2 regions of the Undibacterium sp. Di26W genome follow, and region 1 is predicted to be linked to the other one. Evidence: predicted binding sites of a transcription regulator. Region 1 holds the regulator's gene; the other holds the start of a gene.
What was found. The regulator NrdR, encoded in region 1, represses ribonucleotide reductase genes. The targets are predictions, from matches to a motif close to CACNANATNTNGTG.
Positions count from the first base shown of each region.

Region 2: a site for NrdR is predicted at 8,505-8,518, ahead of ACO0LM_RS05160 (ribonucleoside-diphosphate reductase subunit alpha). Genes of this name have one in related genera too.

Region 1 is NZ_JBMPOR010000008.1:1,200-16,616, reverse strand. It holds gene ACO0LM_RS11685 (translocation/assembly module TamB domain-containing protein) at 1-1,225, opposite strand, end outside; gene ACO0LM_RS11680 (autotransporter assembly complex protein TamA) at 1,227-3,128, opposite strand; gene ACO0LM_RS11675 (ExbD/TolR family protein) at 3,139-3,582, opposite strand; gene tolQ (protein TolQ) at 3,599-4,294, opposite strand; gene ybgC (tol-pal system-associated acyl-CoA thioesterase) at 4,439-4,837, opposite strand; gene ACO0LM_RS11660 (SDR family NAD(P)-dependent oxidoreductase) at 4,995-5,747, opposite strand; ZMP/ZTP riboswitch at 5,880-6,025, shown strand; gene glyA (serine hydroxymethyltransferase) at 6,139-7,389, shown strand; gene nrdR (transcriptional regulator NrdR) at 7,448-7,900, shown strand; gene ACO0LM_RS11645 (energy transducer TonB) at 7,956-8,651, opposite strand; gene ACO0LM_RS11640 (type IV pilin protein) at 8,705-9,145, opposite strand; gene ACO0LM_RS11635 (pilus assembly protein) at 9,206-13,051, opposite strand; gene ACO0LM_RS11630 (pilus assembly PilX family protein) at 13,072-13,737, opposite strand; gene ACO0LM_RS11625 (PilW family protein) at 13,782-14,822, opposite strand; gene pilV (type IV pilus modification protein PilV) at 14,838-15,356, opposite strand; gene ACO0LM_RS11615 (GspH/FimT family pseudopilin) at 15,399-15,417, opposite strand, start outside.
Region 2 is NZ_JBMPOR010000003.1:167,852-183,268, forward strand. It holds gene ACO0LM_RS05125 (ABC transporter ATP-binding protein) at 1-408, shown strand, start outside; gene ACO0LM_RS05130 (ATP-binding protein) at 564-2,396, shown strand; gene ACO0LM_RS05135 (sigma-54-dependent transcriptional regulator) at 2,482-3,834, shown strand; gene ACO0LM_RS05140 (cytochrome C assembly family protein) at 3,939-4,748, shown strand; gene ACO0LM_RS05145 (PP0621 family protein) at 4,745-5,002, shown strand; gene ACO0LM_RS05150 (sensor histidine kinase) at 5,023-6,780, shown strand; gene ACO0LM_RS05155 (sigma-54-dependent transcriptional regulator) at 6,777-8,222, shown strand; gene ACO0LM_RS05160 (ribonucleoside-diphosphate reductase subunit alpha) at 8,736-11,651, shown strand; gene ACO0LM_RS05165 (ribonucleotide-diphosphate reductase subunit beta) at 11,788-12,966, shown strand; gene ACO0LM_RS05170 (hypothetical protein) at 13,592-14,293, opposite strand; gene ACO0LM_RS05175 (YggT family protein) at 14,547-15,098, shown strand; gene ACO0LM_RS05180 (LacI family DNA-binding transcriptional regulator) at 15,142-15,417, opposite strand, start outside.

The DNA of each region.
Region 1 (15,417 bases):
TCTGGCTGGCATGCAGGCGCTGATCTATCTGTGCCAGGTCAACATTGGACAAGATCAGTTGCACATCCGCAGCCAGCTCTGCATTAACCCAACTCAGACGGGCATCCCCCTGCAATTTGCCATTGCCATTCAATTGCACTGCCAGGCCCTGCAAGCTGAGGCGATCCGCTTCCAGTTGCAGCCTGGCTGTCAGCGACTGCACTGGCAAGCCCTGTTTGTTGATGGCTGCTGCCTGCGCATTGCTGGCACTGACATCGCCGGCCAGCACAAAACGGGAAGCATTTTTGTCGCCCGCCGGTTTCAGCTTGGCCAGCAAACGCAAGTCGGCCTGCGGCGCCGCTGCCTGCCAGGCCGCAGGATTAAAATGCTGGATGTCCAGATTCAGTTGACGTAAATACGGTGCAGTAAAAGGTGTCAGACTGGCCTGCGCATGCCCCTGCAATTGCGCATTGTGCTGGTTCTGTTCTGCTGCCTGGGCTTGCAATGCCAGTTGCAAATCCTGCAGGCTGCCAGACACGCTCCCTTTCAATGCCAGCGCGGGTATGTCTTGTTGCACCTGGCCTTGCAGGCTGAACTGGCCATTCAGTGTATACGGGCGCAGGCTGGCCAGCGAAGATTGCATTTCTGCCCGCCCCCATGGGCTGGTAACACCCGCCACCAGACGGTATTGTCCGTCTTGAAAATGCAGGCTGCCACTGAGTGCGCTCAGCTCCAGGGTTTCATGCTGGGTGCCATCTACTGACAAGTTCGCCACATGCAAATGCCCCAGCGCCAGCTTGTGTGCATCCAGGGTAAATGGCAGGCTGAGGGTAGCCGGCAGTTGTGCCGGGTCTTTGCCAGGCAGGCTGGCAATGCGCAATGAACTGGCTTGCAAGCGTGGAATATCCACCTGCTGACGCCACAAGGCAGCAGGACGCCATTGCAGGCTGACGGCAATCGCCTCAATCACCAGCGTCTTGCTCTTATAACTGAACTTATCAATGGCCAGGTCATCTCCCACCGCACCCTTGACACCTTCAAATTGCAGGCTGCCACCACTGATTTTTTCTGTGACTGCCAGCAGGGTCCGGGTACCTGATTCGGTCTTGCTGGCCCAGGTAAGCAGAATAGTCAATGTAACGATTAGCAGCAGCAAAAACAGACAGGCGGACAACAGCAGACGCGCCAGCACCGAGCGATTTTTTTTGGTCTTTGCTACTAGCGTTTTTACTTCGGGTGTCGTCATGTCAGAAAGCGATAGCGATGGAAAAATCCAGCCTGAATTTTTTGGTCTGACGGCCAGATGCCAGGTCCAGGGCTATCGGCCCGGCGGGTGTTTTATAACGCGCGCCCACACCCATACCCTGGCGCAGATTTAATTCACGCCAGTTATCTGCTGCATTACCTACATCAATAAAAGTAGCCGCGCCCCATTCGGGATACAGCCAATGCACATATTCAGCACTGGCAGTCGCCATGACACGGCCGCCACGGGTACTGGTGGCGTTTTGTATACCCAGGCTTTGATAGGCATAGCCGCGTACGGTCGTGCTGCCACCGGTACGGAACAGATAGTCTTCAGGAATGCCGTCACCGCTGGTGGAAAATACATTACCCACTTCAGCCCGCACGATCACGCTGTCATTCTTGCGTACCGGTATCCAGCGCTGGTATTTGCCATAGACCCGCACGAAACGCTGATCTGACCACAAGGCTTTTTCTGATGCAGCCAGATCCAGTTGATAAATCTCGCCCTTGCGTGGATCAAACGGTTGATCCACGTCACGCCAGGTCCAGCCCACACTGGCCACCAGCGCCCGGTGAAATTCATCCGGGGTATTGGCGACGGTCAGTTTTTCCCTGACAATATTCAAGCCCAGGCGCTGTTCAAGATGGCCGCGCGTGCTGGTGCGCTTGACACCCAAAGACTGGCGATTGGTCAGCACACCGGATATATCTTCGCGCTCTATCAATACGCCAAAAGAATCCAGGTAATTGTTTTCACGCGGCGGTAAATAGATGTCGGCGTAACCCAATTGCCGACGTTGCTCCAGCCTTACCGCAGTACGCAAATCCCAGGCTTTGCCCAGGATATCGCGGTCACGATAAGCAACTTCACTGCGGTAGCCAGTATTGGTGCTGTAACCCAGGCCAAAACTCAGGTCACGTGCCTGCCGTTCAACCACGTTCACGTCAACTGGCACGGCAGCGGCTTTTTCCGGGTCCGGGTCTATGCCCACGGTGACAGTGGCAAAATACGGTGAGTTCTGCAAGGCGCGTTGAAAATCCAGCAGGCGTGAACGTGAATACGGTTCCCCCTTTTTGGGTGCCTGATAGCGGTCTATCAGCCACGAAGGATAACGCTGCATGCCGGTGACCCGTATCTCACCCAGGGTGAATACCGGACCACTATCGACGTCCACCTCCAAGATGCCACGGTGTTCATCGGCATCGATTCTGGCTTCGCTGGAAGTCAGCGTTGCCGCCGCATACGCATCGGCACGCAGGCTTTCCAGCAATTGAGTTTTGGCGTCGGTCCAGTCGGCGTCGCGAAATGGCTGTCCTACCGCCAGGCCCCAGTCTTCCTGTAAAGCACGTCTGCGCTTGAAGGTCGGTTTATCCCCGGCATCTATGGCATCGGCCATGGGGCCCAGTATTTTGATTGAGACATTTTCTATCAGCGTGCGCACACCGGCATCTACTGTCACGTGTATCAGTTTGGCAGTGCCCGTTGGGGTGTCGGTATTGTCGAGATTGTCAAACTGTATCTGCGGTGAAAAATAACCTTCGGTTGCCAGGATATTGCCAATGTCCTGACGCAATTTGCGTATCAGCGCTGGGGTGATATTTTGCGCATCGGCGCTGGCAGAAAATTCGGGAATATGCTGCCGCAGCAAATCCGCCCAGCTTGCTTTCGGGGTTTGCAATTGCAGGCGTCCACTGCTGGCCCTGACCACGGTGTCGGGATCGATATCGGGATTTTCCGGGGCTGGAGTGAGCGCCGTGACTGGCGCGGCAGTACTGGCTCCCTTGGCAGGCGGGGTGGGCGCAAGCACCGGTGTTGCCACCTGCTGCGCCCTGACCTGCCCTGTGCCGATCAACCCAAGGGCACACCCTATTGCAAGAGAGGTACGCAGTGTTATCTGCATCAGTAATCGCTCACTTGGTTGCCAGCCCAACACGATTGATGCCAAGTTTTTTCGCTTCCGAAATCACCTGTATGACTTCATCATAAAGCATGCCCTTGTCGGCGGAAACCAGTACCGACAGTTCCGGCTTGGCATCATGGAACTCGCGCAGTTTCTGCATCAGTTGCTTGCGGTCTTTGGCTTCTTCCTTGCTGTCCTGGCGGTTATTGCCGTTACTGCCTGCCTTGCTGTTGATGCTGATGGTGGAAGGTGCATCCGGACGCAGGGTAATTTCTATATAGTCGGATGGCGGTTGTGTCGATTGTCCAGCCGTCGGCAGGTTGATGACGCTGGGATTGGTCATTGGTGCACACACCATGAAAATCACCAGCAACACCAGCATCACGTCGATATACGGGACGACATTGATTTCTGCCTTGAATTTGCGTTTACGTTCGCCTCGCAGAGTACTCATGCTGACCTCTTTCCTCTTAGCGCGACTGACGCTGGAGGATATTCGAGAATTCCTCGATGAAGGTTTCGAAACGAATCGCCAGCCTGTCTATGTCATGCGAATAACGGTTATACGCCAGCACCGCCGGAATCGCCGCAAACAGGCCAATTGCCGTTGCGATCAAGGCTTCGGCAATACCTGGTGCCACTGCCGCCAGCGTCGCCTGCTGTACATTGGCCAGGCCACGGAAGGAATTCATGATGCCCCAGACCGTACCAAACAAACCGATATACGGCGACACCGAACCTACCGACGCCAGATAGGACAGATGGGATTCCAGCAAATCCATTTCACGCTGGTAAGACGCACGCATGGCGCGGCGTGCGCCGTCCAGCATGGCACCGGCATCCAGCGATGCCTTGTTGGCGGTTTTTACTTTGTGGTATTCGCTCATGCCGGCTTCAAAAATACGCTCCAGCGCACCGGTATTGTCACGGCCATTGCGACGGTTATTGGTGGCAGCGGCATACAAATCCACCAGATTGCCGCCAGACCAGAAATTGCGTTCGAATTCTTCTGTCTGCCCACGTGCTTTTTTAATGGCAAACATTTTACTGAAGATATAAGTCCAACTGGTCAGGGATACGCCCAACAGCAATAACATGACCAGTTGCACCAGGATGGAGGCATTGGTAATCAGGCTTAAGAATGAGAGATCTTGGGTAACAGTCATATTGAATCACATAAAAAACAAAAAACGTAAGCCTGATGACATGCTGCGTTCAGTCAGGCGAGTATTCAGCGGTATCCGATAAATTTGGATAAATTTGGACAAATTCAGGCACATCCTGACAAATTTAGGCACTTTTTGACAAATTCAGACAATTTTTGTCAGAACATCGTCAGGAATGGCTGCTGGCCGCACATTCACCTTGTCCACACATCCCACCTTGATTTTGCCGCTAGCCAACAGGCGTTCGCCGCACCAGGCCTGCTGTTCGAACTGTACCGATGCCCTACCCAGCTTTTCGACTACAACCGTCAGCCTTAGTTCATCATCCAGTCTGGCAGGTGCATGATACTCGACTGCCGTGGCTTTGACGACAAACATCAATCCATGCTGATCGGCCATCTGCTGCTGGTTCACCCCGGCTGCGCGCAACCATTCGGTACGTGCACGCTCAAAAAATTTCAGGTAATTAGCATAAAAAACGATACCACCCGCATCGGTATCTTCATAATAGACCCGCACTTGCCATTCAAACGCTTTGCTCATAATGTAAAACTTTGCGGGAAACTAGTGGACTGCAACAGCCCACTAGAAAAGTTATCATAGAAATCATCATTGTAAACTGCTTCTGCCAGGAATGACTGAAACCATGCCGATCTGCTATCGAATCAGCATGATTAACCTTCCCCAGGCCATCCGGCCGTCAGGATGTGGTGCGCTTGATGGTCAATGGACCATACCCCTGGCAAGTCGGCATCATTTCTATGTGATTGATGTTGACATGCGGCGGCAAAGTGGCAATCCAGTAAGCAGTTTCAGCAATATCGATGGCTGTCAGCGGTACCGTGCCCTCATACACCTTGGCTGCCGCATCGTCATTGCCACGATAGCGGACATTCGAAAACTCGGTGCCGCCACACAAGCCAGGGGCAATATTCGTGGCCCTGACCCCGGTGCCGACCAGGTCAGCCCGCAGGTTCTTGGTAAATTGATCCACAAAAGCCTTGGTAGCACCATATACATTGCCACCTGGATACGCCGTTGAACCTGCAACCGAGCCGATATTGATCACCAGGCCACTGCCACGGACCACCATGGCCGGCAAGACGGCACGGGTCACTGTCACCAGGCCCTTGGTATTCGTGTCTATCATGGTATCCCATTCATCCTGCGACGCCAGATGTGCAGGTTCAGTGCCCAGGGCAAGACCGGCATTGTTGACCAGCACATCGATTTGCTTCCAGTCCTGTGGCAGGCCTTCCAGGGCCAGGCGGATGGAATCCTTGCTGGTGACATCCAGCGTCACCGGCAATAAGGCCGCACCAAGTTCGGATTGCAATGCGGCAAGTCGTTCTGCACGACGGGCGGCGGCAATCACCTTATGGCCCTGGCTGACAAATTTTCGTGCCATTTCTTCGCCAAAACCTGAGCTTGCGCCTGTAATCAATACGATCATGCTGATTTCCTTCAATGTGATGGATGAATACTGGCATTTTAATGCACATGCAGCATTTCCGATGGGCAGGCATGTATTTGACCGGCTTGCACTTGCCCATTCAAACGCCATCACGTAAAATCCATGCACCATTTCGTCTCACGTGACTGGCGAAACGGCCGAACCTGCATCAGCAGGGTATGCGGAACACGCATCACACCGGCCAAAGATGGAGATCCATCGGGAAGCGTGAGATTTCGGAGTCAACCTGACTCCAGCCGTGCGCCTGGGTAGCCTGATGGTAAAAGCAATGAGGCTGCCCCCTATCCGTTTCAGACACCTCATTGACATCAAGCAATTGCTTAGTGATTGCTTATTAATTGTTTATTAACAGGAATAATCAGGAACCGCCATGTTTGCAAATAATCAAACCCTCGCCAACGTAGATCCAGAACTGTTTGCTACGATACAAAAAGAAAACGTCCGTCAACAAGAGCATATCGAGTTGATCGCGTCAGAAAACTATTGCTCCCCAGCCGTCATGGAAGCCCAGGGCTCCCAATTGACCAACAAATATGCCGAAGGCTATCCAGGCAAGCGCTACTACGGTGGTTGCGAGCACGTGGATGTGGTGGAACAACTGGCAATTGATCGCCTGAAGCAATTGTTCAATGCCAATTTTGCCAACGTGCAACCAAATTCTGGCTCCCAAGCCAACCAGGGCGTCTTCTTTGCGCTGTTGAATCCAGGCGATACCATCATGGGCATGAGCCTGGCTGAAGGTGGTCACCTGACCCACGGCATGCCCTTGAACATGTCCGGCAAATGGTTCAATGTTGTCTCTTACGGTCTGAACGCCGTAGAAGACATCGATTACGACGCCATGGAAAAACTGGCACGCGAAACCAAACCAAAACTCATCATCGCCGGCGCCTCTGCATTTGCGTTGCGTATAGACTTTGAACGTTTCTCGAAAATCGCTAAAGAGGTTGGTGCCTATTTCATGGTTGACATGGCGCACTATGCTGGCCTGGTCGCTGCTGGCGTCTACCCTAACCCGGTACCGTTTGCGGACGTGGTCACCTCCACCACCCATAAGAGCCTGCGCGGTCCACGCGGCGGCATCATCCTCAGCAATGACGAAGCCATTGCCAAAAAGATCAATTCTGCGATCTTCCCTGGTATCCAGGGTGGCCCACTGATGCATGTCATCGCGGGTAAAGCAGTTGCATTCAAGGAAGCGCTGTCTCCAGAATTCAAGACTTACCAGGAACAAGTCGTTAAAAATGCGGCCGCCCTGGCAACTACCCTGACTGAACGTGGTCTGCGCATTGTTTCTGGCCGTACTGAATCGCACGTCATGCTGGTTGATCTGCGTCCTAAAGGTTTGACAGGCAAGGAAGCAGAAGCCATCCTCGGTTCTGCCCATATTACCTGCAACAAAAACGGTATCCCGAATGATCCGCAAAAACCGATGGTCACTTCCGGTATCCGTCTGGGCAGCCCGGCCATGACGACACGCGGTTTCAAAGAAGCCGAAGCAGTGAAAGTCGGACACCTGATTGCGGACGTACTTGAAAATCCGCATGATGCCGCCACCATTGAACGTGTGAAAGCCGGTGTCAAAGCATTGACCGATGCTTTCCCGGTCTACGAAGCATAATTCAGCGACATAAAACGCCACTCCATGAGTGGCGTTTTTTAAACTTTAGGCGAACTCTATGAAATGCCCTTTTTGCCACAATGACGATACCCAGGTTATCGATACCCGTGTTTCAGAAGAGGGCAATGTGATCCGCCGCCGCCGCCGCTGCGCCGATTGCGATAAACGATTTACAACCTATGAACGGGTTGAGCTGGTGATGCCGGTCATCGTCAAGAAAAATGGCAGCCGTACCGAATACGAAACCGCCAAACTGCGCGCCAGCCTGATGCTGGCCCTGCGCAAGCGCCCGGTCTCCGCTGAAGCGGTGGAAACTGCCATCCAGCGTATAGAAGAAAAATTACTGTCCAGTGGCGAACGCGAAGTCATGTCCGGCCACGTCGGCGAACTGGTTATGCGCGAATTGAAACGCCTCGACAAAATCGCCTACATCCGCTTCGCCTCCGTCTACAAAAGTTTTGAAGACGTATCGGAATTTGCTGAAGCGATACAGGAAGTCAGGAAAAATTAAGCTGCAAAACAAGCAAGACCATTGCACAAATCACATGGAATGCCATGCTGCTTTATTACCGAATCACTTTCTTTGATACTTCAATAAATTCAAGCGGGTGAACTGCAGCGCTCAGTGATACTTCGATCACAAACTGGCTCTTCACGGCAACATCACCAATCATGCCCGGAGCAAACTTCATTTTCAAGAATTGTTCTTTCACCAAGCGGGTGGCTTCTGCTGAAAGTTTGCTCTCTTCAATTTCGATGTCGTCAACGTCGCCATTTTCATTGACCAGCACGCGCAATTGCAGGGGTTTTTCTGGAACCTCATCCATGACCAGGGTGAGGGTTGCGCTGGGCTCAACGTTATTCTGCACCTCTGGTGGTGTAGTCAATTCGTCAACGTGGTAATAATAGCTAAGCGAATCGGCGGTCTGCAACAAAGCCGGGGGACTCTTGTGTTGAACTTGCACTTCCCTGAACTTTTCCGCTTGATTATTATGTCGCAGATTATTTCCGGTCGGCGGGCGGGAGACAGCCTTGCGGGTATCAGGCTGCGACGTATCAGATGCGACGAAGTGAATTTGCAGGATTTGGGACGTATCAGCATGCTTAACGATGCTATCTACATTCCCATCCTGAGCGTTTTTACATAAGACAAACACCACCAGTAAGCCATGCATCACCAAAGAGAAAGTTAATGCAAAGACGGAGCGGGAAGTATCATTTTTTGTAATAATGTAAAACACGAAATTGAATTGCCGTGACATTTTCCTGCCTATTGCTTACGTCCTCCAGGCAGGAAAACATCCGTTCGTGCCCTCTATTTATTCCAGCAGGCTGCGGCACCACCAGTACCAGTTGCATCACGCACACCGGCGCTGGTCAGGGTCAAGGTAGCACAAGTAGTGTCATTGACTTGATCATTTGCTGGCACTGCTTGCAAAGTGTAGGCGGTTGCCGTCGGAGTACCAACAAAAGACAAGTTGTACTTTGTTTTCGATGAACGCGGTGAGGTGTTAAATGGTAGTTGCGCCGTCGTCAAGGCGGTTGTCCCATCTGGCATCAATGCGTAACTGTTTGTCAACGAATAATTTCGCTCCATCCACTGCTGCAACTCCATCAAATCGCCTTTGGCTGTATTCCGATTACCGGTCAAGACATAGTTCCGGTAACTGGGAATACCGACAGCAGCAATCACGCCAATAACGACAACCACGACCATCAACTCTATCAGGGTAAAACCACTTGAGGTTTTGCGCATAATCTATTCCAAATTTAAATGCCCCTGGCAGATCCAGGAGCTCGTCACAATTTATAAGATTTAACGAATTTGCCGCCAGGAAAACCTTACCCCTGTAACCGCACTTTTATTTAATTCAACTCCTGATTGACTTTCCGGAGGAGGACTGCCACTACCACTACCACTACCACCAGCAGTGAAACCAACCCTCACGCCACCAACTTTTACCACCGCTTTCTTGCCGCTGGATACCACAGAACTGAAATAAGGTATCCCCATTCCCACTGCCCCCCAACTACTGAGTTGGACAGGTGTGCCCGAAGTATTGTCTATTACCGCAGCGCCACTGTAGGCGTTAAAGATATTCACATACCCGGTACCCGGCAAACAGGCAGTGGCAGGTGTGAACGAACTGACCAGGACAATACCAGTATCTGCCGGCATGATCGAATTGACGATACTGCGCTCACCATTAACGTTCGGCATATCCATATACCAGCCCTTCTTGGTCGCAAAGTTGACCGCATTGGAAGATGTGGCTCTGAAAAAATCCCCCGCCGCATTTACTAAAGTTGTTGAGGTGATCGTTTGTGCCACCAGATCGGCTTTGGTAATGGGTGTCGCTGAGAACGTATCCGCGAATCCAAAGATTGTTTGCTGTACAGTGGTATTGTAATCAGCCCTTTCTATATATTTTCCTGTACCAAAAACGACGGCCCATGCACTAGGCACCAAGGCATGCGGCGCTACAGCAGGTGCCGATGTGATCGGTTGCGTTGCACTACCGGCAAAGGCTTTAGTCACTTTCCATGTGCTGGTTGCTGTATCCCATCTGATACGCCACATATTACCCTTCAGGTCACCAGCCCAGACCGTGTCTATCCAGCCATCACCCTGGGTTGCGATTGGTAAGGGGGTCGCAAGACCATTGTTTCCCAGCGAACCTTCAACTTCGATTTTGTTGATCACACTGCCATCATTGGGATTAAGCATATACAAGACTGCCTTGCCGTTGGTACTGCCAAAGCCGTTGCCAACAATGACTGCCCACTTGCCATTCGTTGTTCCGTCCGGGATTTTTGTAATCTGTAATACCTGCCCAGAAATAGGGCTTTGAGCGGGCTGATTATAGCTGTAGCCCATGTCCGTATCATTGGTGTCAGAGAATTCCCATTTGGAAATCGTAGCCGCATTTGCTTCTGAAAATCTGGTCGGATCAGTAACATCAAGCGCAAAGTATCCTTTGCCACCGGCACCATAACTACCGACCAGCAAGGTCGCCCAACCGCTGGTCAATTGGACATCACCTATCATCGGTGTCGAATCGACATAGAACTCATGCGTATAGGTGAGTGTCGTCAAGGCAGAAATCTTGGGGGCTGAAGTAGTAGGATCTATCTGCATGAACTTGCCCGGCACATAGGCAAATAATTCCTTGCCTTTGCCCGTATCAGAAGCGTCAAAGGCGTGCAGCATGCCGTCGTTCGCGCCTACGTAGACGACAGGTTTCCTATTTACATTGTTGGCAATAAATGCAGAGTATCCGGGGAAGGCATTGCCTGCGTACAAGGCACTGGGTGCAGCCACATAAACAGGGCCAGAACCGACGATGTCACCTAATTTGGTTTTCAAACGGGTTCTGAATATACCGCCTGTCCTGGATGATTCTTTGGAAGAGTCGCCACGTATATAGTTGACCCTGTTAACACCTAGTAAAGTGGGTGTATCAGTCAAGCCAGTCGCTGGATTGGTATCCATTAAAGCTTTATCTGTCGCCGACAGATTAGCATATTTAAAAGCAACGCCTGCGTTACCGGAACGGGTAATAATCTGACGCGCGGTATCCGTTTGATAGGTCGAATACGTGGTCGATGCAGTCGGGTCCAGCCAGACAGAAGTGTCCCAGTCTGGACTCGCATCGCAAGTAGCAACAGCCACATTAAAACCGCATGCTTTTATTGCCCCGCGACCACCATTGGTCAACGTGTAACTTGCATAGTAAATTCCTTTGGCTGAAGCGATAGACACGCCAGATGTCGCAGGTGCGGCACCATCACCCAGACTACCGGCAGCAACAATTTGTTGAAACACATTACTCAAGCCATTTTTTAAACCGATAGGATCATTACCCGCATACCAGTTGTCTGGCGTGCCGTTACCATCCTTATCCCAGGACTTGATCGAACTGGTTAACGCTGTCGAATTGGGGTTCAAGTAAGGTGCTTGCGTCAGGGCAGGATTAAAACCACCATATTTGGCAGCGGTGAACATAGGTGTCATGGTAGCGCCTGTCTGTACCGGGTTTCGACCGTTAAAAGGCTCCATGACGTCAACAAAGAAGCTGGTGACCGTCTGTTTCTGATCCGTGATGCGCTGTGCAGCCTTGTCTGGTCGTATATCATTGACGTGCGCCCAATAAGCCAGGCCGCCCAGATACCAACCGGCATTTCGTCCAGGTGACGCGGCAGCATTAATCGTGGAAGCGCTGACAGTAGAATTAATAATACCTGCCTCCATGTTTGCCACATTGTCGGTCCAATCATTAAACTTCACCGCAGTACCTGGGCTCGGTGGATTATCCGTAGGGGCTGTAGCACCACAATTACTATTTTGATTACCAGGTATTCTGGTGTCGCACCAATTATTGACGTCACCGATGGTAACAATAAAATTCTGCTGGCAAGAACTGGTTATTGGGTCATTGGCAGCAACCGTTGCATCAAAATTAATCACTGGAAAGCCATCTACCATTGCCGTGGTGGGGTTCGCGATGGCCTGTGGCGTCGGGCTCATCTTCCTCAGGTAGCGCAATGATTCATAAAACAACTCAGCCATGGGATCATAGCCTTTGTAACCACTGGCATAACCAAACTGGTTCAGGTAATTGATGACGCCGCTGTTGGTGGCACCACTCGTGGCAGCCTGATCGCTGCTATCGGGATTAACAGTGAACACACCTGTAGTGCCACTCCACTCCAAACGTGGATTGACAGTTGACAAGGCAATCGGGTCTGCAATCGTAGGGCCGACCGATTTCATGCGGGCACGCAGCACGCCCCCTTGTCTTGATTGTGCCGGATCATTCAAATATCCAAATGCAGAGAAGCGCATATTTTGGTTATATTGCTGCATCAAGCCTTCAGGCTTATACGTTCCACCTGTAGTGGAGTAATCGGTACAGTTTGATTCCAGCCCAGCTACCTTGTCGCACACTTTGACTCTGACATGGTAACAAGTCCATGAGGGATTATTGTTATTATTCACCGCCTTATAGTCCGTTACCAATTGGGCGCAGGTATGAGTACCCATTTGTGCGGTCGTCAGATTGCTGACTGCCACACTTCCTCCCGCCTGCACCAACATCTTGTCACCCATGTTAACGCTGCGATAAGTCTGTTGTGTTGCAACGTTTGCGTCTGTCGTCGTTGCTGACCGGTCTGGAAAATAAGATGTGCCACTCTGCGCATCGTTATAAGCGCGTTGTAATACCGTCGTTCCTGCCGAGTCAATAATGCGGTTACCCCCCGTCATGATTTGGCGGAATTGATCCAGGTTGGCCATGGATACCCAATTCAGCAAATTGCCTTTGAAAGTTCCAGTTGCACAAGCCGTCGGTGAAAAATACAGGTTGCTGGTGCTGTATGAATAGCACTTGGCACTGTCGAAGTAACCATAGTAGGTCGCTGCAGGATCATACGTTGATGATGACGAGGCCGCATTAGTTGCTGCATAACTGGCCGCATCACCGGTAGGAAATTCCACCGACAGCGCAAACACCACATTGGATAGCGCACGGTCGATATTTTCCAGAGGCATCTTGGACGGTGTCACATTCGCTGCAACAGAAGCAGCAGCCAAGCTTGCGATAAAGCAGCCGAGTGCCAATTTTTTCAGAAATGAACCAGGCAAATAGTGGGTAATCATCATTATTCCAGACAATATTTAAATCAATGAGGAGCAACTACGCTCTGTAACATCACAACTGTATTGGGATTTTGTCCAACAGCGCGCACGGTAATCCGAACCGCGACACGGGCAGAGCCTGAGGTTCCGGCAAAATCAGCAACCAGGCCGCCTGGGGGGAAAATTTCCATGATATACCTCGGTTGGGCTGCGACTTTTGGTATTGCCGTTGCGCCTGTATAGGTGCCATATGCAATAGTAGGATTGGTACCGGTCGATCCGGTTTGTGGTGCCCAATTCGCAGCGGTATCGTCCCATACCGGTACTGGCGCCGTTGCATTATCCAAGGGTAGGCATTGGCCACGCACACAATCTGGCGTCCAGGTCTGACGCATGGTGCTGGTCCAGACCCAAAAGCCGTCTCTGAGTAAAGGATTGTCCGGTCTCGCCGCTGTAGGGCGGCAAGTCACAGCGCCAGCGGCACTTCCGCCCGGGCAAAATGTTACATTGTCTGCAAGCAAACTGGCCAAATCGCGTTCGGCATCGCGCAATGTCAGTTCAGCCGCCTGCAAGGCAATATTACGATCACGCAAGTTATTCGACATGCGTTCTTGCAAAGTACTGTTTTGCATGGCAGATAGCCCAAGCAAAGATAAGGCCATTAACAATACGACTGTCAATATCAGAGAGTTGCCACGTTCGCGATGCATCGCGAATTGACTTTGTCGTGGACGTGATTTGAGGCTAGCGGATCTCATGGCAGCACATCCGGAGAGGTAAGAATATTATTGCGCAAAGAGAAAGTCGCACGCGTAATCTGACGATAGCGCAAGTCGGCCAAAGACACGCTCGTCCCCCTACAATCAGTGTAATTTGTCCCTTTGAGCGCTACGTTTTTTGCCGTTGCCACTGTTTGCAGGCAAACACGAACGGACAAAACCCGTGACCAATCTGCCACACTGTCTGCAGTGACATATTGAGCAACAGCACTATCGCCTGGAACGGTTAAGCTGACAGTTGCAGGGGCAACTCCGTAGAGGATATACATATCCTCTACGCCTTCTGCAATCGCCTTAGGTTTGCTTGGATCACCGTTACCAATACACATTAAACGCTTGCTTGCCACGTCAACATAGAAACGATTGATCGCCAAAGGCCCTGCCGGGCTTGCTGTAGCCCCGTTCACATTATTGCCGCCACAATCCGATCCCTTACCAGTATTGGCGTCATATGCCGACATGGTGTCAATCGCCGCAGCTGCAGGCAGAACCGCTCCTGCATTAGCACCTACATCACTATTGAGCACCTGATACGCCACCGTCAGAGAGCTTGGACTGGTCGCTGTAGCAGACGCACAAGTCCAGTTAGACAATTGTAAAGGATCACCTGACGTAGTAAAAAGCCCCTTGCACCCCATCACACCGTGTATCTTGTTTGCTCCACTACTATACTCTGGTGACTGTCCAAAATACATGGACAGCAAATCTGAATTGGTCCTGTTCGGATCGGTTTTTGACAACCAGTCCTTATTTGCCGGCTGCAACAAATTTTGCCGTGTCCCAGGATTATTCACAGCATCAACAAATCCGGCCAGGCGAATGTGATAACCGAGTACATCCATCGCGGCCCTCATGGTCTCTTGCTGGCGGGCGTCACTGTCCTGATATTTGAATGATTGGGTATTCGCGACATACAGGCTGACCACTGCAGCCGACATCACAAGTCCGATCGACATGGCAATCATCAACTCCAAAATACTGAAACCGTCTTCGCGGCGCATGACAGAACGAGTCATTTCTTCAACCTTTAATCATGGAATGAATGGCGTGCTCAAGCAACGCACACCAACAACTGCCGGCGTTGGACACAAGGAGTCAGTCGAATTTGCATCAATCAAAGCCTTTTCCTTCCACATGACAACAATACTAAAGGCCGCGGCATTATTCGCTGTTGGTATCAGGGCACCAGCACCACCAGGGAGAGTCCTGGCAATGTCATTGGTCCAGTCAGACAGATCAAGCGTGGCCATATTGGCTGGAGTACACTCGGTTGCATTGGTTCCACAACCAGGGGCAGTCGGTATAGTAGTAGACGCCGTTGCATAACCATAATTCCTGGTGTATTGTCCCGCCTTTACACCGGTCATATTCGCGCGCATACGATCCGATAACTCCAGCGAGAGCAAGGTTGCCTTGGACCGTACCGCAGAGTCTTTATTGTATTTCAAGGATGTTATTTGCATGGCAGCCAAGCCCAATGCACCTATGGCAAAGATAACCATGGTGACCAATACTTCCATCATGGCAATACCAGATTGCCGTTTATGCATAGCTTTGTGAGCCAATGTTGCGCTAGTTAACATCTTGATCCTCTAGTTCCCACAATAACTG
Region 2 (15,417 bases), on a different contig from region 1:
GCGCGCTTCCCCAAGGACTTGTCCGGCGGCATGCGGCAAAGGGTGGCAATCGCCCGTGTGCTGGCGCTGGATTCACCCATCATGCTGATGGATGAACCTTTCGGCGCACTGGATGCGCTGACGCGTCGCAATCTGCAGGATGAGTTGTTGCGGATCTGGTCAGAACTGAAAAAGACCATCATCTTCGTGACGCACAGTATAGAAGAAGCCATTTACCTGGCCGACCGGATTGTCGTCATGACTTACCGGCCAGGCACGGTGAAAAAGGATTTATTGATAGACTTGCCCCGTCTGCGTGATCCTTCTGACCCCGCCTTCAATGCGCTCAAGCGGGAACTGGGACAACTGGTCATGGAAGAGCAGCAAAGACATCACAATGATGAATTGAAGATGGCGGCGGTAGATTAGGCGAGCAGGGCTGGCACAAGGCGAGATTGCCTGCCTGGTGCCAGCTCTTATAATAAGGGATGCAGAATGATTACCTGTTGGCCTGAGTGTAGAATTTCCCATTCAATACACCCTCATTTGCAGACATGGCACCTGAGCCTTGCATGGATGAATAAGTGCACCTGACATCCAGCTATCCAAACAGCATGACTATCCGCCAGCGCCGCCTGGTGATGCTGGGTATCGCGCTGCTGGCAGTCTTGCTGGTGGTGGTCAGCTATCTGCTTGCTGCCAGGGCAGCCAAGGAAAACATCCAACTCGCCGGTGACCGCCAGTTGCAGATCATCGCGCTGGATATCGAATCGGTGCTCGAACGTTACGAAACCCTGCCTTTCGCTATCTCTTATCTGCCGCTGACTACCCAGGCTTTGCTGAATAGCAAGGATGCTGCCCTTATCCAGACCCTGAATCAGAACTTGCAAGAACTGGCAGAGCAGGCCAAGGTGGCAGCCATCTACCTGATGGACGTGAAGGGAAATACGATAGCTGCCAGCAACTGGACCACCAGCCAAAGTTATATGGGCCAGAATTTTGGCTTCCGGCCTTATTTTTCCGAGGCGATACGTGCTGCCCGGCCTGGACATTTTTATGCGATAGGCAATACTACGAATATACCTGGCTATTTTATTTCCCAGCCCGTCTATCCGCCTGGCAGCAAGCGCGGCAGCTTGCCACCCCTGGGCGTGATCGCTGTCAAGATCAGCCTGGATGAATTTGAACAAGCCTGGCACAGTAGCGAAGAGCCGATTGCGCTGAGCGACAACCAGGGTGTGGTGTTCCTGAGCAACCGGCAAGCATGGAAATACCATAGCCTCAAAGCCCTGACGACGACGGTACAGCAAAACCTGAAAGATACCCTGCAATATGGTGGCAAAAGCATAGCGCCGATAGCGCAGTTGCCGCTTGCCGAGCAAAAAGGTTTTGATGATTATCTGCTGCGTCCCATAGGACGACTTCAATGGCAGTTGATGCTGTTTCCGGATCAGGGCAAGGTATTGCGGGCAGGCTTGCAGACGGCATTGCTGGTAACCCTGATACTGGTCATTGCACTGGCTTTTGCGGCTTTTTATGACCAGCGTCAGCGCCGTCTGGAAGAAGGGCGCCTGGCACAGCGGGCGCTGAAACAGGCCGCCGATGAACTGGAATTGAATATCGCTCAACGCACCCGGCAACTGACACAGGCCAATGAAGAACTGGAAGCCAAATACCGCAAGCTGAAACAGACCGAGAATTTGTTGCGATCTACACAAAATGAAATGGTGCAAGCCGGTAAACTGGCGATGCTGGGGCAGATGGCGACCGGCATCACCCATGAACTGAACCAGCCATTGACTGCGATACGGGCTTTTGCCGACAATGCCATTACCTTCATGAGCCGTGGCAGGCATGAACAGGCGCTGGCCAATCTTGGTCATATCAGTCACGCCAGTGAGCGTATGGGCAGTATCATTGCCCAGTTAAAAGGCTTTGCCAGGAAAAGCCCGAATGCGATTGCCGTGGTCGATGTGCCGCTAGCCATCAAGTCAGCTGTGTCCTTGCTGCAGAGTGAAATTGAGCGGCGTGGGGTTCATTTGCAGATACAGGCTGAACAACCAGCCACGGTGCTGGGTGATACTGTCAGGATAGAGCAGGTTTTGATCAACCTGATACGCAATGCCCTGGATGCAGTGGAGGCCAGCCCGGTCAGGGAAGTATATGTGCGACTGGAAATTGACCAGCATATGGTGAGGATTATCATCAGCGACAGCGGCACGGGCATTCCGCAGCATGTGGCAGAACATTTATTTGAACCTTTTTTTACTACCAAGGAAGTGGGGCAGGGCCTGGGGTTGGGCTTGGCTATTTCTTCCTCCATCGTGCAGGCGATGAATGGCAGTCTGAGCGCCGGTAACCGCGAACAGGGTGGGGCAGAGTTTGTTGTCTGTATTCCTGTCTATCTGTCATCCTGACCGGTGTTGCCTCTCAACGCTCAACGCTAAACACAAAACACTAAACGCTTTCCAACCCACTTCATTTGCCCAAGGAAAAATCGCCATGACAGGTTTGCTGGCTATATTAATAGAGGATGAGCAGGCGGTACGCCTGGCAACCACGCAGACGCTGGAGCTTGGTGGTTTCGAAGTGACTGCCTGTGCCAGTGCCGAATTGGCCGATACCCATCTGAAGGCGGACTTCGCCGGCATCATCGTCACCGATGTGCGCCTGCCGGGAAAATCCGGTCTGGATGTGCTGGAAAAAGTCAGGGCCATCGATCATGAATTGCCTGTCATTATTATTACCGGCCATGGCGATGTCAGCATGGCGGTGGATGCGATGCGGCATGGTGCCTATGATTTCCTGGAAAAGCCGTTTGCGGCTGAACGTCTGCTGGATGCCTGCCTGCGTGCCCAGGAAAAACGCCGCCTGGTCATGGAAAACCGCAAGCTGAAATCGTCCTGGCTCAGTCACGCAAGCACACCCGACCTGATAGGCAAGAGTGCCCAGATGGAACGGGTGCGCAGGTTCATCCACAGCATAGGTCCAGCCCAGGTGGATGTCTTGATCAACGGGGCCACCGGTTCCGGCAAGGAAGTGGTGGCGCGACAATTGCATCTGGCCAGTGGTCGCAAGGGGGAATTTGTCGCCATCAATTGCGGTGCCTTGCCAGAGGCTGTATTCGAAAGTGAAATCTTTGGTCATGAAGCCGGCGCTTTTACCAGCGCCCAGAAACGTCGCATAGGTAAGCTGGAATATGCGCATGGAGGCACGGTATTTCTTGATGAAATTGAAAGTATGCCGCTGAATCTGCAAATAAAATTGCTGCGTGTTTTGCAAGAACGCAGCCTGGAAAGGCTGGGTGGCAATCAATCGGTGGCACTGGATTGCCGTGTGATTGCGGCCAGCAAGACAGATTTGCTGAAGCTCAGTGCACAAGGGCAATTCCGCGAAGACTTGTATTTTCGCCTGAGTGTCATCAGCATCAATCTGCCCAGGCTGAATGAAAGACGCGAAGACATTCCCTCGTTGCTGTCGTATTTTGTACAAAGGGCGGCACAGCGTTATCAAAAACCGGTACCCGGCTGGTCACCGGCCCAGATGCAACACTGGATGCAGGCCGACTGGCAGGGCAATGTGCGTGAATTGCGCAATTTTGCCGACCAGTTAGTGCTGGGTGTGGCCGAATTTGCCGACCAGCGCTTTCATCTGGAAAGCAGCCCGGATAGTGCTACCACCAGCCTGCCGGAAAAAATCGATGCCTATGAAGCCAGCCTGATACAGGCGGCGCTGGAAAGCAGCGGCAATAATGTGGCAAGTGCCGCCGAGGCATTGGGCATACCCAAAAAGACCCTGTATGACAAGATGAAAAAATACCAAAAATCCTTGTCTAATCTGGCTTCTGCGGAATAGGCAATCGGACGGATTTGCTTGCCGGGTTTGCTCTTGCGCAGGAAATAATCATGCTTTACTGTGCTTAATCCGACTTTTGGCAAGACATAGTGTAAACTTGTTCCATGCAAATCTATCTATCCTTTCTTGCTGCTGCCTTATATATACTGAGCATTTTGCTGCCCGGACGCTTGCGTTTGCTGATCAGTACAGCCACGACCCTGGGCTGGCTGGTGCATGGCGCGGCATTGTGGCTGACCATTTTTTCCGACCATGCGCTGCGGGTGGGGTTTGCCGTCATGCTGTCTGCGGCATTGTGGGTATCGGTATTTGTCTGCTGGCTGGAAAACCGCAATTTCGCTTTGGAAGGGCTGCGCTTCCTGTTGATGCCGAATGCTGCCCTGATGGCAATCTTGCCGGGATTTTTCCCTGGCAGCCTGATCGCGCTGACTGGTAAAACCACCATGTTCCCCTGGCATGTGATTGTGGCCATGCTGGCCTATAGCACGTTGACCATCGCCGCCTTTCACGCTGTAGTCATGACGGTGCAGGATAAACATTTACATAAATTGCGCGGTATCAGGCAGCGCCAGTGGTTGCAGACTCTGATAGAGCGCCTGCCAGCCTTGATGACCATGGAAAAAATCCTGTTCCGTTTCATCATCTTTGGCTTTGTGTTGCTGACCCTGACGGTGTTGTCGGGCGTGATTTTTTCTGAACAGGTACTGGGCGTGGCGTTCAAATGGGATCATAAGACCTTGCTGTCACTGTTATCGTGGCTGCTGTTTGCCATTTTATTGGCGGGCCGTTACTGGAAAGGCTGGCGTGGCAAAACCGTTCTCAGTTTCACCCTGTCAGGTTTCGTCACTTTGCTGCTGGCCTATGTAGGTAGCCGTTTTGTGCTGGAAGTCTTGCTGCACAGGAGCCTGACATGAATCTCCTGATGTGGCTGGTGCTGGTGATCCTGGTTGTACTGGCCCTGAAGAAAAAAGCCCGCTCGACGCTGGACCAGGCACAGACCAGGCAAAATCCCCCACCGGAACAACCAGACAGCAGGCCTGCCGCGAAAGCAGAAACCATGGTGTGCTGTGCCCATTGCCAGATGTATCTGCCGGCATCCGAGGCAGTCTATGGTGGTGAGCGTGGTGAGCAGGTGTATTGCTCGCAGGCGCATGCCGACCATGCATGAACGGTACCGTAGGCTGAGTCATGCCTGACACCTATATCCCGGAAGGCGAAGCCAGCTATTCATTCTGGCGCTCATTGCAGACCCTGAACGGGTCGCGCATCGTGGTGGCCGCCAGTCTGCTGGTATTGCTCAGCCTGCGCAGTGGCAGGGATATCTGGGTGGCCGAGCACTTGCTGGTGCGTGATATTTGCCTGCTGTATTTCGGGGCTTCGGTCGCGTTTGTCATTTTGAAACTCTTGTACCGGCATCGCTTCATGTGGCAACTGACGCTACAGATACTGGTCGATATTACCGTTATTTCCATTCTCTATTTTGCCAGCGGCGGCAGTAAAAGTGGCCTTGGCATCCTGTATTTGTTTCCGCTGGCAGGTGCTGCCATACTCAGCCCGCTGGTGTGGGCCTTCTTTTTTACCTCCATCGCTGTGCTGTTCTTGTTGTCGGAAAGTGTATACCACCTCTTGCAACTGGAAGAAGGAACCGCCCTGTCGCAGGCAGGTTTATATGGTGCCGCCTATTTTGCCGTGGTGTACGTGGTCAGCCGCCTGGCGAATAACCTGATACGCCAGGAACACCTGGCGACACAGCGCGGGAATGCCCTGGCCATGCAGCAGGCCATCAACCAGTTGGTGATTGCCGATATGGGTGACGGCATTCTGGTGTTGAATCAATCCGGCTGCATGTTTGAAATCAACCCGGCGGCGGTGCGCATGCTGGGCGGTAACCTGACCAAGGAAATGGTGGGCGCAGAACTGGCCCATATCTCAGCCTTGCGTCCCATCGTCGAGATTTTAAATTCCATGCAGAGCCGCAATGTGCTGCAAGACCGCAAGAAGGATGAAGAAATTTCCTTTGTGTCTATCCGCTGCTATCTCGATGATGTGCGACCCGAAGTCAAGGCTGCTGCGACAGAACCCGAATTGCACGAACGTAGTGAGAGCCCGCATTTCATTACTCACCTGAAGCTGCGCTTTGTGGCAGTGAAGGGCGTCAATGTGGGCGGCATATCCGGGCAGGCCGGGACTTATACGATCATTTTCATGCAAGATGTATCGGATATCGAAAACCAGGCGCAGCAATTGAAACTGGCTTCCATGGGCCGCCTGACCGCCAGTATTGCCCATGAGGTGCGCAATCCGCTGTCGTCCATCTCGTATGCGGCATCGCTGCTGAATGAAGACCTGGATAATCTGGGCGGCGACAAACCGCAGGCTGCACGCCTGCTGAAAATCGTTGATGACAATGTGTCACGCCTGAATCAGCTGATCGAAGACATCTTGAAGCTGTCACGCAAGGCCCAGCCTGACGTTGAACCTTATTCCCTGATCAATACACTACGTGTGATGGTGCAGGATTTTGCCGAAACCAAGGGCTTGGCTGCGGATTTGATCGCGGTTGAGGACGAGAGAAATTTCCAGGTCAGCTTTGATCCCAGTCATTTGCGTGAAGTTGTTTTGAATTTATTATCGAATGCGATACGCTATGCCAGCGGGCAACCGGGTAGCATACGTTTATATGCGCACGTCAATCCCACCGGCAGGCAGGAACTGCATATACAGGATGATGGCCCGGCCATTCCCTATGATGTCAGGGCCCATTTGTTTGAACCTTTTTACACGACCTCACGCATGGGTACCGGGCTGGGCTTATATATGGCAAGGGAATTGTGCCTGAACAACCATGCCCTGCTGGATTATGAATACCGCGTTGAAGAAACGGGTGATGGCAAGAACGAGCCCAGCGGGCGCTTTGTGATTAATTTCTCTGGATATAGTGCATGAGTATGAACGACGCTGCGAGTTGCCCCCGCATCCTGGTGGTGGATGATGAGGCGCATCTGCGTGAACTGCTGGAAATTACGCTCATCAAAATGGGCCTGGATGTGGACAGTGCCGAAAACCTCGCCATCGCCCGGCAGCAACTGCTCAAACACAGTTATGCCCTGGTTCTGACCGACATGCGCCTGCCCGATGGATCGGGTATGGAACTGGTGCAGGAAGTCAGTACACTATATAAGAACACACCGATTGCCGTGATTACCGCTTTTGGCAGTGCCGACAACGCCGTGGTTGCCCTCAAAGCCGGCGCTTTTGACTATGTGTCGAAGCCGGTGGCGCTTGATCAGTTGCGCAAACTGGTCCGATCCGCCTTGCAAACCAATGAAGTGCAGAAAGAACAGCAGGCGGCACCGGCCAAGCTTGCCAGCACCTTCAATTCTTTCCTGATCGGCCAGTCACAGAGCATGCGGGAAGTCCGCTTGCAGATCAGTCGTCTGGCGCGCAGCATGGCTCCGGTCATCATTACCGGCGAATCCGGCAGCGGCAAGGAACTGGCAGCCAGGGAAATCCATACCATCAGCGCACGCGCGGGCAAACCCTTTGTTGCCGTGAACTGCGGCGCAATACCAGAAAATCTGATGGAAGCCGAATTTTTCGGTTATCGCAAGGGTGCTTTCACCGGCGCTGCTGATGATCGCGACGGTTTCTTCCAGGCCGCCAGTGGCGGCACCCTGATGCTGGATGAAGTGGCCGACCTGCCTTTACCCATGCAAGTCAAGTTGTTAAGGGCCATACAGGAACGTCGCGTGCGCAAGGTGGGCGCTACCGTGGAAGAAGCGGTAGACGTGCGCATCATCAGTGCCACCCACCAGAATCTGGCGATATGTGTAGAAGAAGGGCGCTTCCGTCAGGATCTGTATTACCGCCTGAATGTCATTGAGCTGCATTTGCCACCTTTGCGTGAGCGTCTGGAAGATATTGTTGAACTGTCATCCAGCATTTTGAAGAAGCTCACTGGCGCAGACATCAATATGTCGTCACTGGCGATTGATGCCCTGATCAGCTATGACTTTCCTGGTAACGTACGCGAGCTGGAAAACATACTCGAACGCGCCATTGCCTTTGCCAATGATGGCTGTATCGAGGTGGCCGACCTGGCGCTGCGTGGTACCAGAAAACTGGCCGAGCCATTTTTGCTGCCTGCCGTCGATGCCGATGTAGTGGTGCCCAGCCGCCCCATCATGGAGTCCGGTTTTCCGGCCGATGTATTTACTGCGCCGGATTTACCCTGCTCGCTTCCCGAGTATCTGGAAAACGTGGAACGCGAAATGATCAAGCGCGCCTTGAACCAGACCAAAAACAACCGCACCCAGGCCGCTGAATTGCTGGGTGTCAGTTTTAGGCAACTACGTTATCAGATACAAAAATTGAAAATCCAGGAATAACAAATCCCTGCATTGATCTGAATACCTGTGCTCCTGCCCGCCAGCTTTTGTGCTGACGGGCCCGTTCTCCGTTCTCTCTTGCTCGTGCCACTTGATCATGCCACTTGCATCAGCATCCCACGTTAGTACCCACTTGCATATCAGCCGCCAATTCTGCGGGCTTTTCGCCTGTGTCAATCACTTATCCCGCAATTGCGTAAAAAAATAATTCAATTATTTACATGTAAAGCGGTTGCATATGCTGGGATGCGGCACTAGAATTAGGGCAAATAAAAATTTGTACACTATATGTAGTGGTTTTCGTGATTTTGTTTGTTTTCTTGCTCTGGTTCAATTTTCCTTCTTGATTTGCAATTGATTTAGTAAATGATATGAACAAAATGGTCGGATAAGACGAGTCGACTGTCTGCCATGAACTGTAATGCGCAATACCTGTTTTAACCCATAAACCATCCGCGAGCCTGTCAAGCAGCGTCGCTGATGGAAAAAAATAACACTGCATCCGGAGGATCAATGCACTCTTCTATTGAAATATCCACTTTGTCCAAGCCAGATCTGGGATCGGTTTTGAATGCGACGACAGCACCTGCTGCTGCCAGTCTGAACAGTTACAGCGAATATCGCATCATCCGCCGTAATGGTTCCGTGGTCGGTTTCGAGCCATCCAAAATCGCTATCGCCATGACCAAGGCTTTTCTGGCGGTCAACGGTGGACACGGTGCCGAGTCCGCCAGGGTTCGTGAACTGGTGGAACAGATGACGGCCAGTGTGGTCGCTGCCCTGATGCGCAGACAGCCTGCTGGCGGTACCTTTCATATAGAAGATGTGCAAGATCAGGTTGAACTGGCCCTGATGCGTTCCGGCGAACATGATGTCGCCCGCTCTTATGTGTTGTACCGTGCCAAGCGTATGGAAGAACGCCGTCGCGTGCATGGTGTTCCTGGCCAGGCTGTGCCTGCCGCGCCACAATTGAATGTCATCGTTGATGGCCAGGCGCGTCCACTGGATGTGGCAGAAGTACGCAAGATGATTGCTGCTGCCTGCCTGGGTCTGGACAAGCTGGCAGATCCGGATGCGATTCTGGCCGAGACACTGAAAAACCTGTACGACGGCGTGCCGGTAGAAGAATTGTATAAATCCGCCATCCTGGCTGCCCGTGCCCTGATGGAAAAAGAACCTGCGTATAGTCAGGTGACAGCACGTTTGCTGTTGCATACAGTCCGCAAAGAAGTGTTCGGCAAGGAAGTGGCGCAACAGGATGCGGCGGAAGAATACATAGAGTACTTCCCGAAATTCATCAAGAAAGGTATCGAAGCCGATCTGCTGGATGCCAAACTTGCCCAGTTTGATTTAAAGAAACTGGCGAATGCCCTGGTCGCCGACCGCGATCTGCAGTTTGGTTATATCGGTCTGCAAACTTTGTATGACCGCTACTTCCTGCATATCCGTGGTACCCGTGTTGAAATGCCGCAAGCTTTTTATATGCGTGTGGCGATGGGCCTGTCCTTGAATGAAATTGATCGCGAAGCCCGTGCAATAGAATTTTACAATCTGCTGTCCAGTTTCGATTTCATGAGCTCGACACCGACCCTGTTCAATTCCGGTACCCAGCGTTCACAACTATCGTCCTGCTACCTGACGACCGTGGCGGATGATCTGGATGGCATCTATGAAGCCATCAAGGAAAACGCCTTGCTGGCAAAATATGCCGGTGGTCTGGGGAATGACTGGACACCGGTACGCTCACTTGGTGCGCATATCAAAGGCACCAATGGCAAATCCCAGGGCGTCGTACCTTTCCTGAAAGTGGTTAACGACACGGCCGTGGCGGTGAACCAGGGCGGTAAACGTAAAGGTGCAGTTTGCGCCTATCTGGAAACCTGGCACATGGATATCGAGGAATTCCTCGACCTGCGTAAGAACACTGGCGATGACCGCCGTCGTACGCATGACATGAATACCGCGAACTGGATTCCTGATCTGTTCATGAAACGCGTCATGGAAAAAGGTGACTGGACACTGTTCTCACCTTCCGATGTCCCTGACCTGCATGATAAATATGGCAAGGCGTTTGAACAGGCATATACCGCGTATGAGGCAAAAGCAGCCAGCGGTGAACTGAGTCTGTCGAAAAAAATCCCGGCACTGGACCTGTGGCGCAAGATGCTGTCCATGCTGTTTGAAACTGGCCATCCATGGATCACTTTCAAAGACCCATGCAATATCCGTTCACCACAACAGCATGTCGGCGTCGTTCATAGCTCTAACTTGTGTACAGAAATTACCCTGAACACCAACGACAGCGAGATCGCCGTATGTAATCTGGGTTCGGTCAACATGCCTGCTCACATGAAAGATGGCAAGCTGGATCACGTTAAATTGAAAAAAACTGTAAGCACAGCCATGCGCATGCTGGATAACGTGATCGACATCAACTATTATGCAGTCAAGAAGGCACGTGACTCCAACCTGCGTCACCGTCCTGTCGGTCTGGGTATCATGGGTTTCCAGGATTGCCTGCACATGATGCGCATTCCTTATGCATCGCTGGACGCTGTACAGTTTGCTGACACGTCCATGGAAGCCGTTTGCTATTACGCTTACCTGGCATCCACCGAATTGGCAGAAGAGCGTGGCCGTTACAGTTCTTATCGTGGTTCGCTGTGGGACCGTGGCATCTTGCCGCAAGATTCCCTGAAACTGCTGGCTGAAGAACGTGGCGGTTACCTGGAAGCCGATTTCTCGGAAAGCATGGACTGGACAGTGGTACGTGATCGCATCAAGCAATTTGGCATGCGCAATTCGAATTGCGTGGCCATTGCACCGACAGCGACCATTTCCAACATCATCGGTGTGTCCGCCTGTATCGAGCCGACTTACCAGAACCTGTATGTGAAGTCGAATCTGTCTGGCGAATTTACAGAAATCAACGAGCATCTGGTGCGTGATCTGAAAGACCGTGGCCTGTGGGATGAAGTCATGATTGCCGATCTTAAATACTTTGACGGCAGCCTGGCACGTATAGACCGTATCCCGGAAGACCTGCGCGCCCTGTATGCAACCGCATTTGAAGTCAGCCCATCCTGGTTGGTGGAAGCGGCTTCACGTCGTCAAAAATGGATAGATCAGGCGCAGTCCCTGAACATCTATATGGCTGGCGCATCCGGTAAGAAACTGGACGAAACCTACAAGCTGGCTTGGTTGCGTGGTTTGAAAACCACGTATTACCTGCGTACGATTGGTGCAACGCACACTGAAAAATCCACCAGCAAGACGGGTGCATTGAATGCGGTGTCGGTGGATGGCAATAGCGGCGGCTATGCTGCCGCAGCAGCCGGTGCAACAGCGGGCGCGCAAGAGACGGATGGCCCGGCCTGCATGTTGCGTCCTGGTGACGCTGGCTTTGAAGAGTGCGAGGCTTGCCAGTAAGCTGCAAATACGCTGCCGCCAATAAGTTGGCAATAAGCTGCGGGCGAATGGCAAGACCAGAAGGTTGCGGGAAGAAGTGCGGGCCAGGCTTCTTCCCATAAAAATACAAGCTGTTACAAAAGTAAGGAAATAAATAATGTTATCTTGGGATGATGAAGTCACGCCGGCAGCTCCGGCAGCGCGAGGCCCGCGTCATGTGGGCGGTATGGATTTGCAGCAGCGTTTGCAAACGCAGGATATTGCCCTGAATCCGGCGCTGGTCAGCAAACCGGTCGTGGTTTCCCCCGAAGTTGTGGCACGCCGTGTCAATGCTGCCGACAAGCGCATCATCAATGGCACCACCGACGTCAACCAACTGGTTCCCTTCAAATATAAATGGGCCTGGGACAAATACCTGGCAGGTTGCGCCAACCACTGGATGCCGCAAGAGATCAATATGCAGCGTGATATTGAACTCTGGAAAAACCCGAATGGCCTGACGGAAGATGAACGCCGCCTGGTGAAACGCAATCTGGGCTTCTTTGTGACGGCTGATTCCCTGGCTGCCAACAATATCGTGCTGGGTACCTACCGTCACATCACGGCACCAGAATGCCGTCAGTATCTGCTGCGCCAGGCATTTGAAGAGGCCATCCACACCCACGCCTATCAATACATCGTTGAATCGCTGGGCCTGGATGAGGCAGAAATCTTCAATGCCTACAACGAAGTCGACTCTATCCGCGACAAGGATCAGTTCCTGATTCCTTTCATCGACGTGCTGACCAACCCTGAATTCAAGACCGGCACCACAGAGGCAGATCAGACCTTGCTCAAGTCCCTGATCGTATTTGCCTGCCTGATGGAAGGTCTGTTTTTCTATGTCGGCTTCACACAGATTCTGGCACTTGGCCGTCAAAATAAAATGATGGGCGCGGCTGAACAATACCAATACATCTTGCGCGACGAATCGATGCACTGCAATTTCGGGATCGATTTGATCAATACAATTAAGATGGAAAATCCACATTTGTGGACTCCGGCATTTCGCGATGAAATTAAATCGTTGTTTTTGCGTGCTGTAGAGTTGGAATATCGTTACGCAGAGGATACAATGCCGCGTGGAGTGCTCGGTTTGAATGCGCCAATGTTCAAAGGTTATTTACGCTTCATTGCAAATCGCCGCGCACAACAAATTGGTCTCGAAGCGCTGTTCCCTCAGGAAGAAAATCCTTTCCCTTGGATGAGTGAAATGATAGACCTGAAAAAAGAGCGCAACTTTTTTGAGACACGTGTAATTGAGTACCAAACTGGTGGAGCCCTTAATTGGGAGTAGGTGGAGAAAGCGCTGTTGAACAGCGACCACCGGAAACCGGTGCAGGTAAGTTCTGATGTGATGTAAAGCCAGTCTTGATTAAATGAAGTTTTGCTTCATATGCGCAGTACGAAGGTAATGCGACATTTCTGGCAGCCGGACAAAAAACCGGGCAGGACCGAGTTAATCAGTCAATGATTATCTAAGTTGATCAGAACAAACCTGTGGGATGACTCATAAGTTTGCACAAGATGTAAAACGCGAGAGGCCTCACCAAACTGAATGGACAGTCATAGATTAAATTGCTTTGAACTGTTAGTGCCGCAATACCTGGCGAATCTGGGTATTGTGGCTATTGGTCTTTGTATTTCGCAAAAGAATACCGACGTCGGCAGTTAAGCAAGCAAATAAGCAAGCAATTAAGCAGGCTTAATCGCTGAATGCCGACGGTTTTTAGGTTTGCGCCATGACGGGAGCGTCTGGCATTTGGCAAACCATGATGGCTGAAGTGCTACATCAATAGAGGGGATGCAGCAGTTCGGCCGGTGCAGAATTCATTAGCGCAAACAGCGATCTTGTTTGTGCCGATGAATAATCCGCTTGAATGGATCGAGCGGATTTAATTTTTATCTGATTTTTTCCATCTCTACCGAAGGAGAAACAAAATGGCAACAGCACCACAACCGTCACCAGACGAACCAGTAGCAGCCAAGAAGCCGGCCGCGAAAAAAGCTGCAGCAAAAAAACCTGCTGCAAAGAAAGTCGCCGCTAAGCCTGCAGCAAAAGCTGCAGCTAAACCGGCAGCTAAAAAAGCCGCAGCTAAACCAGCAGCTAAAAAAGCAGCCGCCAAGCCAGCAGCAAAAGCCGCAGCTAAAAAAGCCGTTGCTAAACCAGCAGCTAAAAAAGCTGCCGCCAAGCCAGCAGCTAAACCAGCAGCCAAAGCAGCTAAGCCAGTAGCTAAAAAAGCCGCAGCTAAACCAGTAGCCAAAAAAGCCGCCGCCAAGCCAGTAGCTAAAAAAGCCGCAGCTAAACCAGCAGCCAAAAAAGCCGCCGCCAAGCCAGCAGCAAAAGCTGCAGCTAAACCAGCAGCCAAGGCAGCTAAGCCAGTAGCTAAAAAAGCCGCAGCCAAACCTGCAGCCAAAAAGGCCGCAGCTAAGCCAGCAGCTAAAAAAGCCGCAGCCAAGCCAGCAGCAAAAGCTGCAGCTAAGCCAGCAGCCAAAAAAGCCGCAGCTAAGCCAGCAGCTAAAAAAGCCGCAGCTAAACCAGCAGCCAAAAAAGCTGCCGCCAAGCCAGCAGCAAAAGCTGCAGCTAAACCGGCCGCAAAAGCAGCAGCTAAACCTGCCGCCAAACCGGCTGTAAAAAAAGCAGCAGCAAAGCCAGCCGCAAAAAAAGCCGCGGCTAAGCCAGCCGCAAAAAAGGCCGCTCCAGCAAAACCAGCGACACCTGATGCAAAAACCGTTGTTAGTCCAAACGCAGCTTGGCCTTTCCCAACTGGTAATCGCCCGGCATAATCTTTGATATGCTTGGTTGCCTGGTCTTATTCAGGCACAATACCCACTGTTTGATTCGTCATGCAGTGGGTTTTTTTTTGAGGATGCATCGTGTTATATGAAATTTTCACTTTTGTCATTGATACGGTGACAGGCTTGTTTGCAGGGTTTTTGCTGTTGCGTTTCTGGATGCAGGTGCAGCGGGTTCGCCCACCAATGGGGCTGGCCCAGGCTATTTTCCAGTTGACGGACTGGCTGGTGCACCCCATACGGCGGGTAGTGCCAGGGTTTCGGGGCTATGACTGGGCGACACTGATAGCGGCATTTCTGGTGTCGCTACTGGCCATGGTGCTGGATGTCTGGCTGATATCGCATTTTTCTTTGAATACCATCCTGCTGCTGGCGGTTTTTCGCATGGTGCAGTGGATATTGTATGGCTTGATGGCCTTGCTGGTGCTGGAAGCCATTTTTAGCTGGGTCAACCCACAGGCACCTTTTGCGCCATTTATCCGGGCCCTGAATGAGCCCCTGCTATCGCCTTTGCGCAAATTGATCCCGCCTTTGGGTGGCCTGGATTTCTCGCCGCTGGTTGCCCTGATCATCTTGCAAATACTAAACAAGGTGTTGAGCGAAGGGTTCCCCAAGCTACTGGCGCTGCTGTAAATAGTTTCCGTGTGGTGGGCTGCTATGGCTGGCGCCAGCCTGCTTATTGATCTGGCTTCGAGGTAGACTGGCGAATGACCAGTTGCGGCATCAGCATTTCACGCCTTAACGGTGCTTCCGGGTCAACGATGCGGTTCACCAGAATCTGCGCCGTCAGGTTACCGATATCCTTTTTCGGTTGGGCAATGGTGGTCAGTGGTGGTGTGCTGAACGAAGCCAGGGCGATATCATCATAGCCAATGACGGACAGGGAGCCAGGTATCCTGACACCGGCTTCGTTGGCGGCACAAATGCCGCCTATCGCCATCAAGTCATTACT